One region of the Massilia orientalis genome, then DNA from elsewhere that is predicted to be linked to it. Evidence: riboswitches for the same ligand, from Rfam matches in the RefSeq annotation. Region 1 holds a riboswitch; each other region holds the start of a gene.
The links. A riboswitch is a leader RNA that binds a small molecule or an ion and turns the genes downstream of it on or off. The one in region 1 is predicted to bind thiamine pyrophosphate.
Positions count from the first base shown of each region.

Region 1 (4,753 bases):
CGCGTAGTCGCGCACTTCCTGCGTGATCTTCATCGAGCAGAAGTGCGGGCCGCACATCGAGCAGAAGTGCGCCACCTTGGCCGCATCCTTCGGCAGGGTCTCGTCGTGGAAGGAACGCGCCTTGTCCGGATCGAGGCCGAGATTGAACTGGTCTTCCCAGCGGAATTCGAAGCGGGCTTTCGACAGCGCGTTGTCGCGGATCTGCGCGCCCGGATGGCCCTTGGCCAGGTCGGCCGCGTGCGCCGCGATCTTGTACGTGATGATGCCGTCCTTGACGTCGTCCTTGTCGGGCAGGCCGAGGTGCTCCTTCGGCGTCACGTAGCACAGCATCGCGGTGCCGTACCAGCCGATGTTGGCGGCGCCGATGCCGGACGTGATGTGGTCGTAGCCCGGTGCGATGTCGGTCGTGAGCGGTCCGAGCGTGTAGAACGGCGCCTCGTGGCACTGCTCCAGCTGCAGGTCCATGTTTTCCTTGATGAGCTGCAGCGGCACGTGGCCCGGGCCCTCGATCATCACCTGCACGTCGTGCCTCCACGCGACCTGCGTCAGCTCGCCGAGCGTCTTCAGTTCGGACAGCTGCGCTTCGTCGTTGGCGTCGTAGATCGAGCCGGGACGCAGGCCGTCGCCCAGGCTGAACGCGACGTCGTACGCCTTCATGATCTCGCAGATCTCTTCGAAACGCGTGTACAGGAACGATTCCTTGTGGTGGGCGAGGCACCACTTGGCCATGATCGAGCCGCCGCGCGAGACGATGCCCGTCAGGCGGTTCGCGGTCATCGGCACGTAGGCGAGACGCACGCCGGCGTGGATGGTGAAGTAGTCGACGCCTTGCTCCGCCTGTTCGATCAGCGTGTCGCGGTAGATGTCCCACGTCAGGTCCTCGGCCTTGCCGTTCACCTTTTCCAGCGCCTGGTACAGCGGCACCGTGCCGATGGGGACGGGGCTGTTGCGGATGATCCATTCGCGCGTCTCGTGGATATGCTTGCCGGTCGACAGGTCCATCACGGTGTCGCCGCCCCAGCGCGTGGCCCACGTCATCTTCTCGACTTCCTCGCCGATCGACGACGTCACGGCGGAGTTGCCGATGTTCGCGTTGATCTTCACGAGGAAGTTGCGGCCGATGATCATCGGCTCCGATTCCGGGTGGTTGATGTTGTTCGGCAGAATGGCGCGGCCCCGCGCGATCTCGTCGCGCACGAATTCCGGGGTGATTTCACGGGGAATGCTGGCGCCGAACGACTGGCCCGGATGCTGGCGGCCGATCATCTGCGCCATGCGCTTGCCGGTGGGGCCGGCCGCTTCCATCGCGGCGAGGTATTCCTGGCGGCGCAGGTTTTCGCGGATCGCAACGTATTCCATCTCGGGCGTGATGATGCCCTGGCGCGCGTAATGCATCTGCGTGACGTTGCGGCCGGGGAGTGCCCGGCGCGGCTTGCGCTGCAGGTTGAAACGCAGTTCGGCCAGCTTCGGGTCGTTCAGGCGTTCGACGCCGTAGTGCGACGACGGGCCGGCCAGTTCTTCGGTGTCGCCGCGCTCGCGGATCCAGTCGGCGCGCAGCGGGGCCAGGCCGGAGCGGATGTCGATCTGCGCTTCCGGATCGGTGTACGGACCCGACGTGTCGTAGACCCACACGGGCGGATTCGGTTCATGGCCGAACGATGCGGGCGTGTCGGACTGGGTGATCTCGCGCATCGGCACGCGGATGTCCGGGCGGCTGCCCGTCACGTAGACCTTGCGGGAATTGGGCAGCGGCGCGACAGCGGCGGCGTCGACGGTGGCGCTGGCGGAGAGGAATTTCGGATCGGCGTTCAAGTGCACTCCTTGTTGGTCACTAAGGGGCACTTCAAAACCGTCGCGAGCGGCCGCAGTTTTGTCAGAGAAGCGCAGCTGTACGAGAGTACAGCGAGCATCGCAGGACAAAAATGCAACGCGTAACAGGTTTGGGAGTGCCCCGAAAGATCGGCGATCCAGCTGGAGGAGTACGAAGATGCGTAGTGCGAACGACGTGCACGTAGACTTTTCGAGCTTCCCTTCGCTGGCATTATCCAGATCAGGTTCAGAGGGTATTTCTCACCCACGCCGTTGATGACGGCGCAGGACCCCTAGCATTGGCGTCGTTTCGTGCAGTCCACGAAACGACGGGACGGAGTGTACGCGGGTTTTATGTGCTTTGCAAACGCGGCATCGGATCGGTCATTACGCGCCGGATCGCATGCGCGACGGCCCGCGGCGCCTCCAGCGGCAGCAGGTGGCCGCGTCCCGGCACGGTTTCCAGGACCGCATGTGGGATGAATGGCAGCAAGTGTGTGAGCAGCGCCGCCGGCGGGTCGACGCGATCCAGTTCGCCGGAAACTATCGTCACCGGCGCGCCGATCCGGCGCGCCCGGTCCGTGATGTCCTCCGCCATCGCCTCATGCGGCCATGCCCGCTTCGCAGCCGGCGCTCCGCGCAGGCTGTCCTCGACGACCTGGTTGCGCAGCGCAGGCGGCAGCGGGCCCGCCGTCAGCACGTGGTCGAGCGTGGCGCCGATCGAGGCCGCATCGTCGTAGGCGTGCGTCATGGCGGTGCGCTGCGCCGTGTCGAGCGGCAGAGGCAGCGGCGGCGACGGCGCTACGAGGACGAGGCCGAGGAGCCCCGCCGGGCGGTCGCTTGCTACGTATTGCGCGACCTTGCCGCCCATCGAGTGGCCGACGAGGACATAGCGTTCCAGTGCCAGGGTGTCGATCACGCCGAGCACGTCGGCTGCCATGTCGGCCAGGCCGTAGCCCGCGTCCGGCTTGGGAGAATCGCCCCAGCCGCGCAGGTCCACGGCGACGTGCAGGTAGTCGTCCGGCAGGGCGTCGATCACGGGCCGCCACGTGCGCGCCGAGCCGCCCCAGTAGTGCAGGTAGAGCAGGGCGGTCGCGCCGCTGCCCGAGGTTTCGAAATCCAGTGTCATTGCAGCTCCTGTGTCGAAGGAAGCAGCACTGTAGCTTCCTCCGGATCGTACGATAATCCGGTATTTCGTGGCATCATCTGACACTTCAGGTAGGAGATCGCATGGACCGAGTGACCAGCATGGCCGTATTCGTCAGGAGCGTCGAGGACGGCAGCCTCGCGGCGGCGGCGCGCCATTTCGGGCTGTCGCACGCGATGGTGAGCAAGCACCTGCGCGGCCTGGAGCACAGCCTGGGCGTGCGCCTGCTGACGCTCACCACACGCAAGCTGGCGCTGACGGAGGCCGGCGAGAATTACTTCCGGCGCTGCACGCAGATCCTGAGCGATATCGAAGAGGCCAACCGCGAGGCGATGCAGTTGCAAGCCGTGCCGCGTGGCCTGCTGCGCCTGACTGCGCCCGTCGCGTTTGGCGAGCAGTACTTGGCGCCCGCGCTCGCCGATTTCCTCGACCGCTATCCGGAGATCGTGCTCGACGTCGAGCTGACGGACCGCTTCGCCGACCTCGCCGGCGAAGGCTTCGACCTGGCGCTGCGCGTCGGCCGTCTGCCGGATTCCTCGCTCGTCGCGCGCCGGCTCGGCACCAGTCCGATGCTCACGTGCGCGGCCCCGGCCTACCTCGCGCGCCACGGCACGCCTGCGCATCCGTCCGACCTGGCCGCGCACCGCTGCCTGTACCTGAGCAGCGTGACGACGCCGGGCGAATGGTGGTACGAGGTCGACGGCGGGCCGGTCACGGTCCGGGTCGACGGCCCGCTGCGGACGAATTCGGTGGCGCTGGCCTGCCAGTCCGCGCGCGAGGGCCTGGGCATCGTGTTCGGTCCGGCATTCGCGCTCGCACAGTCGGTCGCGGCCGGCGAGCTCGTGCCAATCCTGGCGGACTTCGCCAGCGGCGCGCTCGACATCCACGCTCTGTACCTGAGCAAGCGCCATATGTCGAAGAAGCTGCGCCTGCTGATCGATTTCCTCGCCAGCCACTTCGCACGACCGGTGGGCACGAACGGCGTTTGATGCGATACTGTCGGCGTTGTTCCAACCCGCCCCGTACCCGCATTCCATGGCCACCCTGACCCATCTGCTCCTGTACCCGATTAAATCCTGCGCCGGCATCGCCGTCCGGTCCGCCACCGTGCTCGAATCCGGCCTGTTCGCGCTGGGCGTGCACGACCGCGAATGGATGCTGGTGACGGAAGACGGCCAGTTCCTCACGCAGCGCGAGCATCCGCGCATGGCGCTGGTCCGGCCGCTGCCGGATGGCGACAGGCTGCGTGTTCATGCGCCCGGCATGGACCCGCTGGTCCTGCCGCTTGCATGGGACGAGTCCGCGCCGACACGCACGGTGAAGATCTGGGACGACACGGTGGACGCCGCCGATTGCGGCGACGCGGCGGCGGACTGGTTTTCGAACGTGTTGACAACCCCGTGCCGGCTCGTGCGTTTCCACCGCGACGTCGTGCGCCCGACGAGCACCAAGTGGACGAACGGCGTGGAAGCGCAGACGCGTTTCGCCGACGGCTACCCGCTGCTGCTGATCGGCCAGGCGTCGCTGGACGACCTCAACGCCCGCCTCGTCGCGGCCGGTCGCCATACGCTGCAGATGGACCGCTTCCGTCCGAACCTCGTCGTCGACGGCATCGATGCCTGCGAAGAGGATTTTCTCGCGACGCTCACGATCGGCGACGTGGAGATCCGTCCCGTGAAGCCGTGCGCGCGCTGCCCGATCCCGTCCGTCGACCAGGCGACGGGCATTCCGGGCCCGGACCCGCTCGACATTCTGCAGACCTACCGCGCCAATCCGCGCATGGAAGGCGCCGTGTGC
Region 1 covers NZ_JASNRB020000004.1:151,128-155,880, reverse strand. Annotated here, with positions in the region: gene thiC (phosphomethylpyrimidine synthase ThiC) at 1-1,812, opposite strand, end outside; TPP riboswitch at 2,011-2,114, opposite strand; gene QPK29_RS07045 (alpha/beta fold hydrolase) at 2,162-2,938, opposite strand; gene QPK29_RS07040 (LysR family transcriptional regulator) at 3,040-3,945, shown strand; gene QPK29_RS07035 (MOSC domain-containing protein) at 3,992-4,753, shown strand, end outside.

Region 2 (4,753 bases), on a different contig from region 1:
ATGCCTTTCGCGTCGAGCAGGTCGACGAGCTGGTCGACGCCCTTGCGGGTCTTCACGAACGCGAGGACCTGCGGCCAGCCGTGGCGCTTCAGTAGGTGCAGGAACAGGTCCGGCTTGCGCTTCTTGTCGACGGGGACGATCCACTGGCGGATCGCCTTCACGGTCGTGTTGCGCGGCGTGGCCTCGATGCTGACCGGATCGACCAGCAGCTTCGTCGCGAGCGCCCGGATCGGATCGGAGAAGGTGGCGGAGAAGAGCAGGGTCTGGCGGCGTTTCGGCAGCAGCGCGAGCAGGTTGTCGATGTCGCGCGCAAAGCCGAGATCGAGCATGCGGTCCGCTTCGTCCAGCACGAGCGTCTGCACCTGGTTGAAGCGCACCGCGTTCTGGCGCTGCAGGTCGAGCAGGCGGCCCGGCGTGGCGACGAGGACGTCGACGCCTTTACGCAGGCGCATCATCTGCGGATTGATGCTGACGCCGCCGTACGCGACCATCGTGCGCAGCGGCAGTCCGGCCCCGTAGGCGCGCACGCTCTCGTGCACCTGTTCGGCCAGTTCGCGCGTCGGCACGAGGATCAGGGAACGCGCCGAATTGGCCGCCACCTGCGCGCCGTCCATCACGAGCCGCTGCAGCAGGGGCAGGGCGAAGCCGGCCGTCTTGCCGGTGCCTGTCTGGGCGGCCGCCATGACGTCGCGTCCGGCCAGCACGGCGGGTATCGCCTGCGCCTGGACGGCGGTGGGCGTGGTGTAGGACAGCGAGGCGAGGGTGCGCGTGATCTGGTCGATCAGGCCGAGCGATGCGAACGACATGGTGGCGGAAGCGGCTATTCTTTTCGAAAGGCGACAGTGTAACCGCTAAGCCTGGAAACCGCCGGTAAATGCGAAGTCGACGTCCGGCCGCCTCCCCGACACGATGTCCGCGATCGCCCGCCCCGACCCGCAGCCCATCGTCCAGCCCAGCGTCCCATGCCCCGTGTTCAGGTACAGGTTCGCGAACCGCGTGCGGCCGATGTACGGGACGTTCGACGGCGTCAGCGGGCGCAGGCCCGCCCAGTAGGTCGGGTTGGCGTAGTCGCAGGCGTCCGGGAACAGCGCGCGCACGCGGCGCGTGATCGCGTCGCAGCGCACGGGGTTCAAGTCGCGCGTGTAGCCGTTCAGTTCGCACGTGCCGGCCACGCGCAGGCGGTCGCCGAGGCGCGAGAACACGAGCTTGTGGCCGTCGTCCGTCAGCGAGACCGTGGGCGCCGCGTCCGGGTCGAGGATGGGGTAGGTGGCGGAATATCCCTTGCCCGGATAGATCAGCAGCCGGATGCCCAGCGGCGCCAGCAGGCCGACGGAAAAACTGCCCAGGGCGACGACGACGGCGTCCGCGTATAGCACGCGATGCCGGCCATCCGCATCGATGATTTCCACGCCGCGGATGCGGCCGCCTTCGGCCAGCAGGCGCGTGACGGTCGTGTTGTAGGTGAAACGGATGCCGGCCGCCGCGCCGCGCGCCGCGAGCTGCGTCGTGAAGCGGTGGACGTCGCCCGATTCGTCGGTGGCCGTGAAGTCGGCGCCGACGAGCTTGCGGCGCACGGTCGCGAGGGCCGGCTCGATCCGCACGGCCTCGTCGGCATCGACCGTCATGCGCGGGCAGCCCAGGTCGCGCATCGCGGCGGCCGCATGGCAGGCCCGCTCGAATTCCCGTGCGTCCGTATAGAAGTGCAGGATGCCGCGCGTGAGGCTGTCGTACTCGATGCCGGTGCGCGCACGCAGCGCCTGCAGGCTGCGGCGGCTGTACTCGGCCATGGCGACGATCCGGCGCAGGTTGGCGGCCACGCGGCCGGGCGCGCATTCGCGCACGAACTGCAGGCACCAGCGCCATTGCAGCGGGTCCGCCTGCAGGCGGAACAGCAGCGGCGCATCGGCGCGGCCCAGGGACTGCACGACCTTCAGCAGGCCGGCGGGCGTGGCCCACGGTTCGGCGTGCGAGACGGAGATCTGGCAGCCGTTGGCGAAGCTCGTCTCCCGCGCGGCGCCGCTCCGGCGTTCGATGACGGTGACGTCGTGGCCGGCGTCTGCGAGATACCAGGCGGATGCCGTGCCGACGACGCCGGCGCCCAGGACGATCACGTTCATGGACGCGCGACCGGGTCGATATCGGGATGATGCATGCGGCTCCTCGTAAGTGCGACGGGTGGAGCCGGCAAGGGAGTACCGGAGCCGGTGCGCGACCGGAATCCGCATGCTTCCCTTCGCTGGCATTACCCAGATCAGGTTCGGAGGGTGTTTCTCACCCGCAGCCGCGGTGGCGGCTGCAGGACCCCTAGCGTTGCCTTATGGCAGGGAAGATTCTAACACGAGGATGCAACGGGACACCGGCCCGCGGTGGGGCCGGAAGTGGGGAAGGCCGCGCGGCAGGCGCGCGGTCAGGCCGTGACGGCGATGGCGGCCGAGGCCAGCACGACGGTGGGTTTCACCGGTTCGCGCCGGTCCTGGCAGGCCACCAGCATGAGGCAGGCCAGGAGCAGCAGGCTCCAGCGTGCGCGATGGTTCATGATGTGCGCCTCCTTTGGCGGCATCGTAGCGCAACGCCGCGGCGCGCGGCGCGCCGGTCACATCGTCAGAACTGGTAGCCGATGCTCGCGCGCACGACCGGATAGACCTTCAACGCATCGACGTCGTCGCGCAGGCGCAGGCGTTCCACGGCGACGTCGTTGGCGAGGGTCTTGCAGACCGTGTTCGACACCGTGCAGCCGACGCTGGCCAGCTGGACGTTCGGATTGCCCTGGTAGAAGACGCCGAGATCGATGTTCGTGGTCCAGCGCGACGAGCGGGCCAGCGCGTTGCCCCAGCCGATGCCGAGGTAGGGCGCCGCCTTGCGGTAGTCGATGCGGCCCGTCAGCAGGCCGACGTCGGCGGCCGTGTACGCGTGGCCGTTCAGCGTGAAGCCGCCGAGGCCGTTCGGCTTTGCCTTCGCATTGAACTTGTTGCCGTTGTAGACGAGGCCACCGGTCAGGTGGAAGTTGCTGCCTTCGGTCAGGTACCAGTCGAACAGCACGTCGAACGTCTGCAGCTTGCCCTTGATGTCGTAGTCGACGCCGCCGGACGTCTTGTCGAAGTCGTGGCGGAAGTAGTTGACGCCGAAGCGCCCGTTCAAATAGGTTTCCATCGGCACGACGACGTGGAAGCCCACGCCGGTGGAGCCGACGTCGGCCGTTGCGCCGACCTGCGCGTTGGCGGCACCCGCCGCCAGCAGGGCGGCCGTGGCCAGCACGGTGTATTTCGCGAACATCGATAGCCTTTCAGTGGTTGAGGCCGCGATTGTAGCTGCGCACTTACCGCAGTGGAATTGTTGCGCTGCGGTTTGTTGTAATCCCGCCCGGAACGACAATGTAAGCAGGTGTTGCAGCGAATTGTGCATATGATTTCGTTTGATAAACTTCATTTAAACATTACAACGAGGTCATCCTATGAAAGCCCTGATCTTCGGCGTGGCGCTGTGCGCCGCCTCCCTCCCGGCCCTGGCGCAGACCAACGTCTCCGTCAGCATCGGCCAGCCCGGCTTCTATGGCCGCATCGACATCGGCGATTACGTGCCGCGTCCCGTCGTGTACGCGCCGCAGCCGGTGATCATCACGCCGGCGCCGCACTACGTCGCGGAGCCCGTGTACCTGCGCGTGCCGCCGGGCCACCGCAAGCACTGGGCCAGGTACTGCGGCCGCTACGGCGCCTGCGGCCGTCCGGTCCTGTTCGTGCGCGACGAGTGGTACACGAACACCTATGTGCCGCGCTACCGCGAGCATGTCGGCTACCGCGGCGACTACCGCGGCGGCCCGCGCGAAGTGCGTGTCGTCGAGCGCGTCGAGTACCGCGACGACCGCGGCCACGGCGACTGGGACCGCGGTCACGGCCACGGCAATGGCCACGGCCACGGCAACGGTCACGGCAAGGGCCACGGACACGGCCACGACTGATCCGTGCCGGGCGGTTTCGCCGCCCCGTAGTAAACTGCCTGCGTGAGCCCGGCGACGGGCGCGACCGACGGAGGCAGGCTTGCAAAGCGATATCGTGATCGTGGGCGGCGGGGCTGGCGGACTGGAGCTGGCCTGCAAACTGGGCCGCAAACTCGGTCCGGACAAGGTGACGCTGGTCGACAGCCGGCTGTACCACGTGTGGAAACCGTCGCTGCACGAGGTGGCGGCCGGCACGCTGGACATCCACCAGGAAGGCCTGTCGTACCAGATGCTCGCGCACGACCGCGGCTTTTCCTTCGTGTACGGCGCCATGACGGCGCTGGACGCGGCCGCGCGCCGCATCACGATTGCCCCCGTCACCGCGGCCGGCGACGGCGAGGAGGTGCTGCCCGAACGCACGCTCGGCTACCGCTCGCTCGTGATCGCCGTCGGCAGCACGTCGAATTATTTCGGCGTGCCCGGCGCGCGCGAATATACGATTTCCCTGAATGCCACCGAGGACGCGGAACGGTTCCGCCTGCGCCTGCTGCGCCTGCTCGCCCAGGCCGAGCAGCAGAAGGAGGACGGCGCCGGCGGCTCCGGCCTCGACATCGTCATCATCGGCGGCGGCGCCACGGGCGTCGAACTGGCGGCGGAATTGCGCGAAGCGTCCGGCGTGTATGCCGCGTATGGCTTCCGGCGCCTGCAGGTCAAGCGCGACGTGCGCATCACCCTGCTCGAGGGCGCGCCGCGCATCCTCGCGCCGCTGCCCGAGCGGGTGTCCGCCGCGGCCGCGCGCCTGCTCGACCAGCGCGCCAT
Region 2 covers NZ_JASNRB020000002.1:324,651-329,403, reverse strand. Annotated here, with positions in the region: gene QPK29_RS03550 (DEAD/DEAH box helicase) at 1-806, opposite strand, end outside; gene QPK29_RS03545 (D-amino acid dehydrogenase) at 852-2,117, opposite strand; TPP riboswitch at 2,212-2,316, opposite strand; gene QPK29_RS03540 (hypothetical protein) at 2,408-2,536, opposite strand; gene QPK29_RS03535 (hypothetical protein) at 2,602-3,273, opposite strand; gene QPK29_RS03530 (hypothetical protein) at 3,452-3,955, shown strand; gene QPK29_RS03525 (NAD(P)/FAD-dependent oxidoreductase) at 4,035-4,753, shown strand, end outside.
Region 2: another riboswitch for thiamine pyrophosphate. It lies ahead of QPK29_RS03545 (D-amino acid dehydrogenase); the one in region 1 lies ahead of thiC (phosphomethylpyrimidine synthase ThiC).

Region 3 (4,753 bases), on a different contig from region 1:
GGCGGAAGATCCCTTCTTCATTGAAGGGAATCCGCCGCCCGGACTTCAGGTAGGCCGCGATGCGCGGCCGCGCGGCCACCCGGTCGTGCAGCGCCGTCAGCAGCGGATAGCCCGCGTCGATACGGCCCAGCGCCTTCGGGAAGGCGTAGCGCAGGCCCGCGACGAGCTGGAACAGCGACAGGTCCGCGTACGTGACCGCGTCGCCCAGCAGGTAGTCCTTCGGTTCGGGCCGGGCCAGGATGTTCTCGAACCAGTCGAAGAATTTCGGGATGCGCGTGTCGATGAAATCGGCCGACCGGCGCTTGGCTTCCGGGCGCTGGTCTTCGAAATACAGCGACGTCGCGATCGGATGGTGCGTGTCGTGCGTCTCGGCGACCAGGTCCGCGATGGTCAGCTGGATCTGGTTCACCCAGTATCTACCTTGCGCATCCTGCGGCGCCAGCCCGTGGCGCTCGCCCAGGAACATCAGGATGTTGGCGGTCTGGCCCACCGTCACGTCGCCCGCCTTCAGGAACGGCGGCGCGAACGACGGGTGGTCGGCGCCGTCCATCGCCGCGATCATGCGCGCCATGCCGCCCGGCTCGCGCGCCACGTCCACGTATTGCACTCCTGCCTCTTCCAGCGCCAGGCGCACGAATTCGCCGCGGCCCTGGATGCTCGGCCAATAAAAAAGTTCATACACCATGCCATGCTCCTCAACTTGTTCGGTCTGACTCAATTATCGAGCAGGATTTTGATGTTCGGCGCGGCAATCGTGCTAGTCTTGCGTCTGGCGCTTGCCTGACAAAAGATTAATAAAAAGAGAGACATGAAAACAAGAATTGATAACGGGATGGGGCATCGGAGGCTCCGATCTTGATCTGCTGAACGATTTATTTCCGTTAAGCAAACCAACAAGACGCAACCACCGATAACGATTTTGCCCGGAGCGCATTATGATTTTCGCTCACCTGACCAAACACTGGATGGCCCGTCGCCGCCAGTACAGCCTGTCGTCGTGGGTGCTGTGCATCGCGCGCAGCCTGCGCGTGCTGGCCTATTACCGCGACCACCGCGCGCTGTGCCAGTTGGGTGTCTACCGCAACCACGTCGCGAAAGACGCCGGCGACGACCTGTTCCACCACCTCAGCCACCGCGACTACCTCATCAAGGACTTGAGCCCGCGCCAGCGCGTGCAGGCCGTGCTGAGCCATTACCGGTTCGAAGAAACGACGTTCAACGACAGCTACCTGGACGCCGTCTACGGCCAGCGCTGCCTGCCCCTGTGGCAGCAGGAGGCCGAGGGCAGCACGTTCATGATCCAGCTCGAGATGGCGTCGCGCAGCAATGCCGAAGGCGACCTCACCCTCGCCCTCATCGCGGACGGCAAATGCCTGCACCGCCTGTCCTTCAGCTGGCTGGAAGGCGACATGGTGGGCGTCAACATGCCCGTCGTCCCGTTCATCGCGCGCAACCAGGGCCGCTGGATCGATTCCGGCGCCGCGTTCGAAGCGTTCGAACGGGTCTTCCCGAACAACTCGCCCAGCTTCTTCTGCTTCGCGGCCATGCAGGGCATCGCGCTGGCGCTCGGCATGGACAAGGTCGTCGCGATCCGCAGCGAAGCGCACATCGCCTACGATCCCGATCCGGAAAAACATTTTGCCAACGCGTATGACGGCTTCTGGAAGATCCTCGGCGGCGAGGACATGCCGGGGCGCGACGGCTACCTGATCCCGCTGCCGTTCTACGTGAAGCCGTTGTCCGAGATGCCGTCCAAGCACCGCAAGCGCGCGGCGCTGCGGCGCGAACACTGGCGGCTGATCGGTGACGCGTCCCGCGCCGTCATCCAGCGCCATCTGCTGCATGCGCGCGCGCACGTGGCGCATCCGGCCGCGGTGCCCGAACCGGCCTGAAAGCCTGCCGGCCTGGCCCACGCCGGCAGGACACCTGCGCGATAATGATCCTCTGAGCAAAACCAGAGGATCACCTTGCACAACTTCGACTTTCATAATCCCACCCGCATCCTGTTCGGCGACGGCCAGATCGAGCGCATCGGCAAGCTGGTGCCGTCCGAGGCGCGCGTCCTCGTGCTGTACGGCGGCGGCAGCATCCGCGCCAACGGCACGTTCGACGCCGTGATGGCCGCGCTGGCCGGCCGCACCGTGTTCGAGTTCGGCGGCATCGAGCCGAATCCCACGGTCGAAACGTTATCCGAAGCGATCGCGCTCGTCCGCCGCGAACGCGTGGACTTCCTGCTGGCCGTGGGCGGCGGCTCCGTCATCGACGGCACCAAGTTCGTCGCGGCGGGCGCCCTGCTCGACGCCGATCCGTGGACCATCCTCGAACAGCACGCGAAGAACGTGCGCGCGGCGCTGCCCATCGGCGTCGTGCTGACCCTGCCGGCGACCGGGTCCGAGATGAACGCGGCCGCCGTCATCACACGCAAGCGCACGCAGGAAAAATTCGCGTTCGTCTCGCGCACCGTGTACCCGCAGTTTGCCGTGCTCGACCCGACCCGCACCTACACGCTGCCCGCGCGCCAGGTGGGCAACGGCGTCGTCGACGCGTTCGTCCACGTGATGGAGCAGTACATGACGGTCCCGGCCCAGGCCAAGGTACAGGACCGCTTTGCGGAAGGTTTGCTGCTGACGCTCGTCGAGGACGGTCCGCGGGCGCTGGCCGCGCCGGAGAACTACGATGTACGCGCCAACCTGATGTGGACGGCCACGCTGGCCTTGAACGGCCTGATCGGCACCGGCGTGCCACAGGACTGGTCCACGCACACGATCGGCCACGAGCTGACCGCGCTGTACGGCCTCGACCACGCGCAGACGCTGGCGATCGTGCTGCCGTCGATGCTGCGCGTGCGCCGCGCGGCCAAGCGGGAGAAACTGCTGCAATACGCGGCCCGCGTGTGGGATCTCCGCACGGGCGACGAGGATGCGCGCATCGAGGCGGCCATCGCCCGCACGGAAGATTTCTTCCGCGCCATGGGCGTAGGGACAAAGCTGTCCGACTATGGCCTGGGCCGCGATGCGATCCCGGCCGTGATTGCCGCACTGGAAGCGCATGGCATGACGCGCATGGGCGAGACCGGCGAGGTCACGCTGGACGTGGCGCGCGCGGCGCTGGAAGGGGCCGCCTGAGCGCGGAACCATCCGCTTTACAACATGTCTATTGGCTGAAGCATCACGACAAGGCGCGTTGTGCTACACTCGCGCCTTCGCTAGGGGTCCTGGGAGTTCGCTTCCCGGGTGAGAGATACCCTTCGTACCTGATCTGGATAATGCCAGCGAAGGAAAGCGCAACGCAGTTCCCATCCTTGTTTGCCCTTCCCCCCGTTGGCTCCGGCTTTTAAGAAAAAGCAGCGCGCCCATCGCCGGCGCGCGAAAACGAGCAAACCATGAACCGTCATTTGAAGTACACCGCAGTCGCGTACGCCATCGCGCAAGCCTTCATCGCGAACGCACATGCCCAGGACACCACCCACCCCGTCGCCGAAGTCGTCGTGACGGGCAACCGCTTCATCGCCGTCGACCGCGCCAGCGTCGGCGGCTTCGGCGAAGCGTCGCTGTTCGACACCCCGGCCTCCATCGTCTCCATGGGCCGCACGCAGATGCAGGACCTGTCGATCCGCTCGACGACCGAGGCGGTGCGCTTCGACGCATCCGTCGCCGACGCCTACAACGCCGTCGGCTATGCCGAGCAATTCTCCATCCGGGGCTTCGCCCTCGACAACAACTACAGCTATCGCAAGGACGGCTTCGCGATCCCGGGCGACACGCAGATTCCGCTGGAGAACAAGGAACGCTTCGAAATCCTGAAGGGCCTCGCGGGCCTCACGGCCGGCATCGCCACGCCGGGCGGCATCGTCAACTACGTGACCAAGCGCCCGACGAATGCACCGCTGCGTTCCGCGACGGTTGAAGTGTCCGAGCGCGGCACCCTGTACGGCACCGTCGATCTCGGCGGCCGCTTCGAGGACCGCCGTTTCGGCTACCGCATCAACGCGGCCGCCGCCGACCTGCATCCTTACGTGCGCGGCGCGAACGGCGACCGCCAGTTCGTGTCGGCCGCCTTCGACTGGCAGATCACGCCGGATGCGCTGCTGCAGCTGGACATGGACTACCAGCGCAAGGCCCAGATCACGGCGCCCGGCTTCCAGCTGATCCAGGGTACGACGCTGCCGACCGGCGTGTCGGCCAAGATGCTGCTGAACGACCAGCCGTGGACGCGCCCCGTCACGACCAAGGACAGCAACGTGGGCCTGCGCTTCGAATACAAGCTGGCGCAGGACTGGACCGCCACCGTGTCCGGCAACAAGCACTGGTTCAAGCGCGACGACTTCACCGCGTTCCCCTACGGCTGCAGCAACGAGGGCGCGGGCTATTATCCGGGCTACTGCGGCAACGGCGACTACGACGTCTACGACTACCAGAGCACGGGCGAGCGCAAGTCGCCGTGGGGCGTGCAGGCGCAGGTGCAGGGTAAATTCGCGACCGGCGCGCTGCGCCACGCGCTCACGCTGGGCGCGTCGTATTCGGAGCGCCACGACAGCTTCGGCGACTACGTCTACGACTACGTCGGCTACAGCAACATCTGGCACCCGCTCGTGACGCCGCACGTGCCGGCCGACCGCGTGACGGGCCCCGTGTTCGAGCGCCGCAGCGACGAGGAACGCGCCGTGTTCGCGCAGGACATCGTGAGCCTGACGAACCAGCTGACCCTGCACGCGGGCCTGCGCCACGTCCAGATCAAGCGCAGCGAATTCGTC
Region 3 covers NZ_JASNRB020000009.1:250,403-255,155, reverse strand. Annotated here, with positions in the region: gene QPK29_RS16740 (glutathione S-transferase) at 1-685, opposite strand, end outside; gene QPK29_RS16735 (DUF535 family protein) at 936-1,892, shown strand; gene QPK29_RS16730 (iron-containing alcohol dehydrogenase) at 1,968-3,125, shown strand; TPP riboswitch at 3,198-3,297, shown strand; gene QPK29_RS16725 (TonB-dependent siderophore receptor) at 3,383-4,753, shown strand, end outside.
Region 3: another riboswitch for thiamine pyrophosphate. It lies ahead of QPK29_RS16725 (TonB-dependent siderophore receptor); the one in region 1 lies ahead of thiC (phosphomethylpyrimidine synthase ThiC).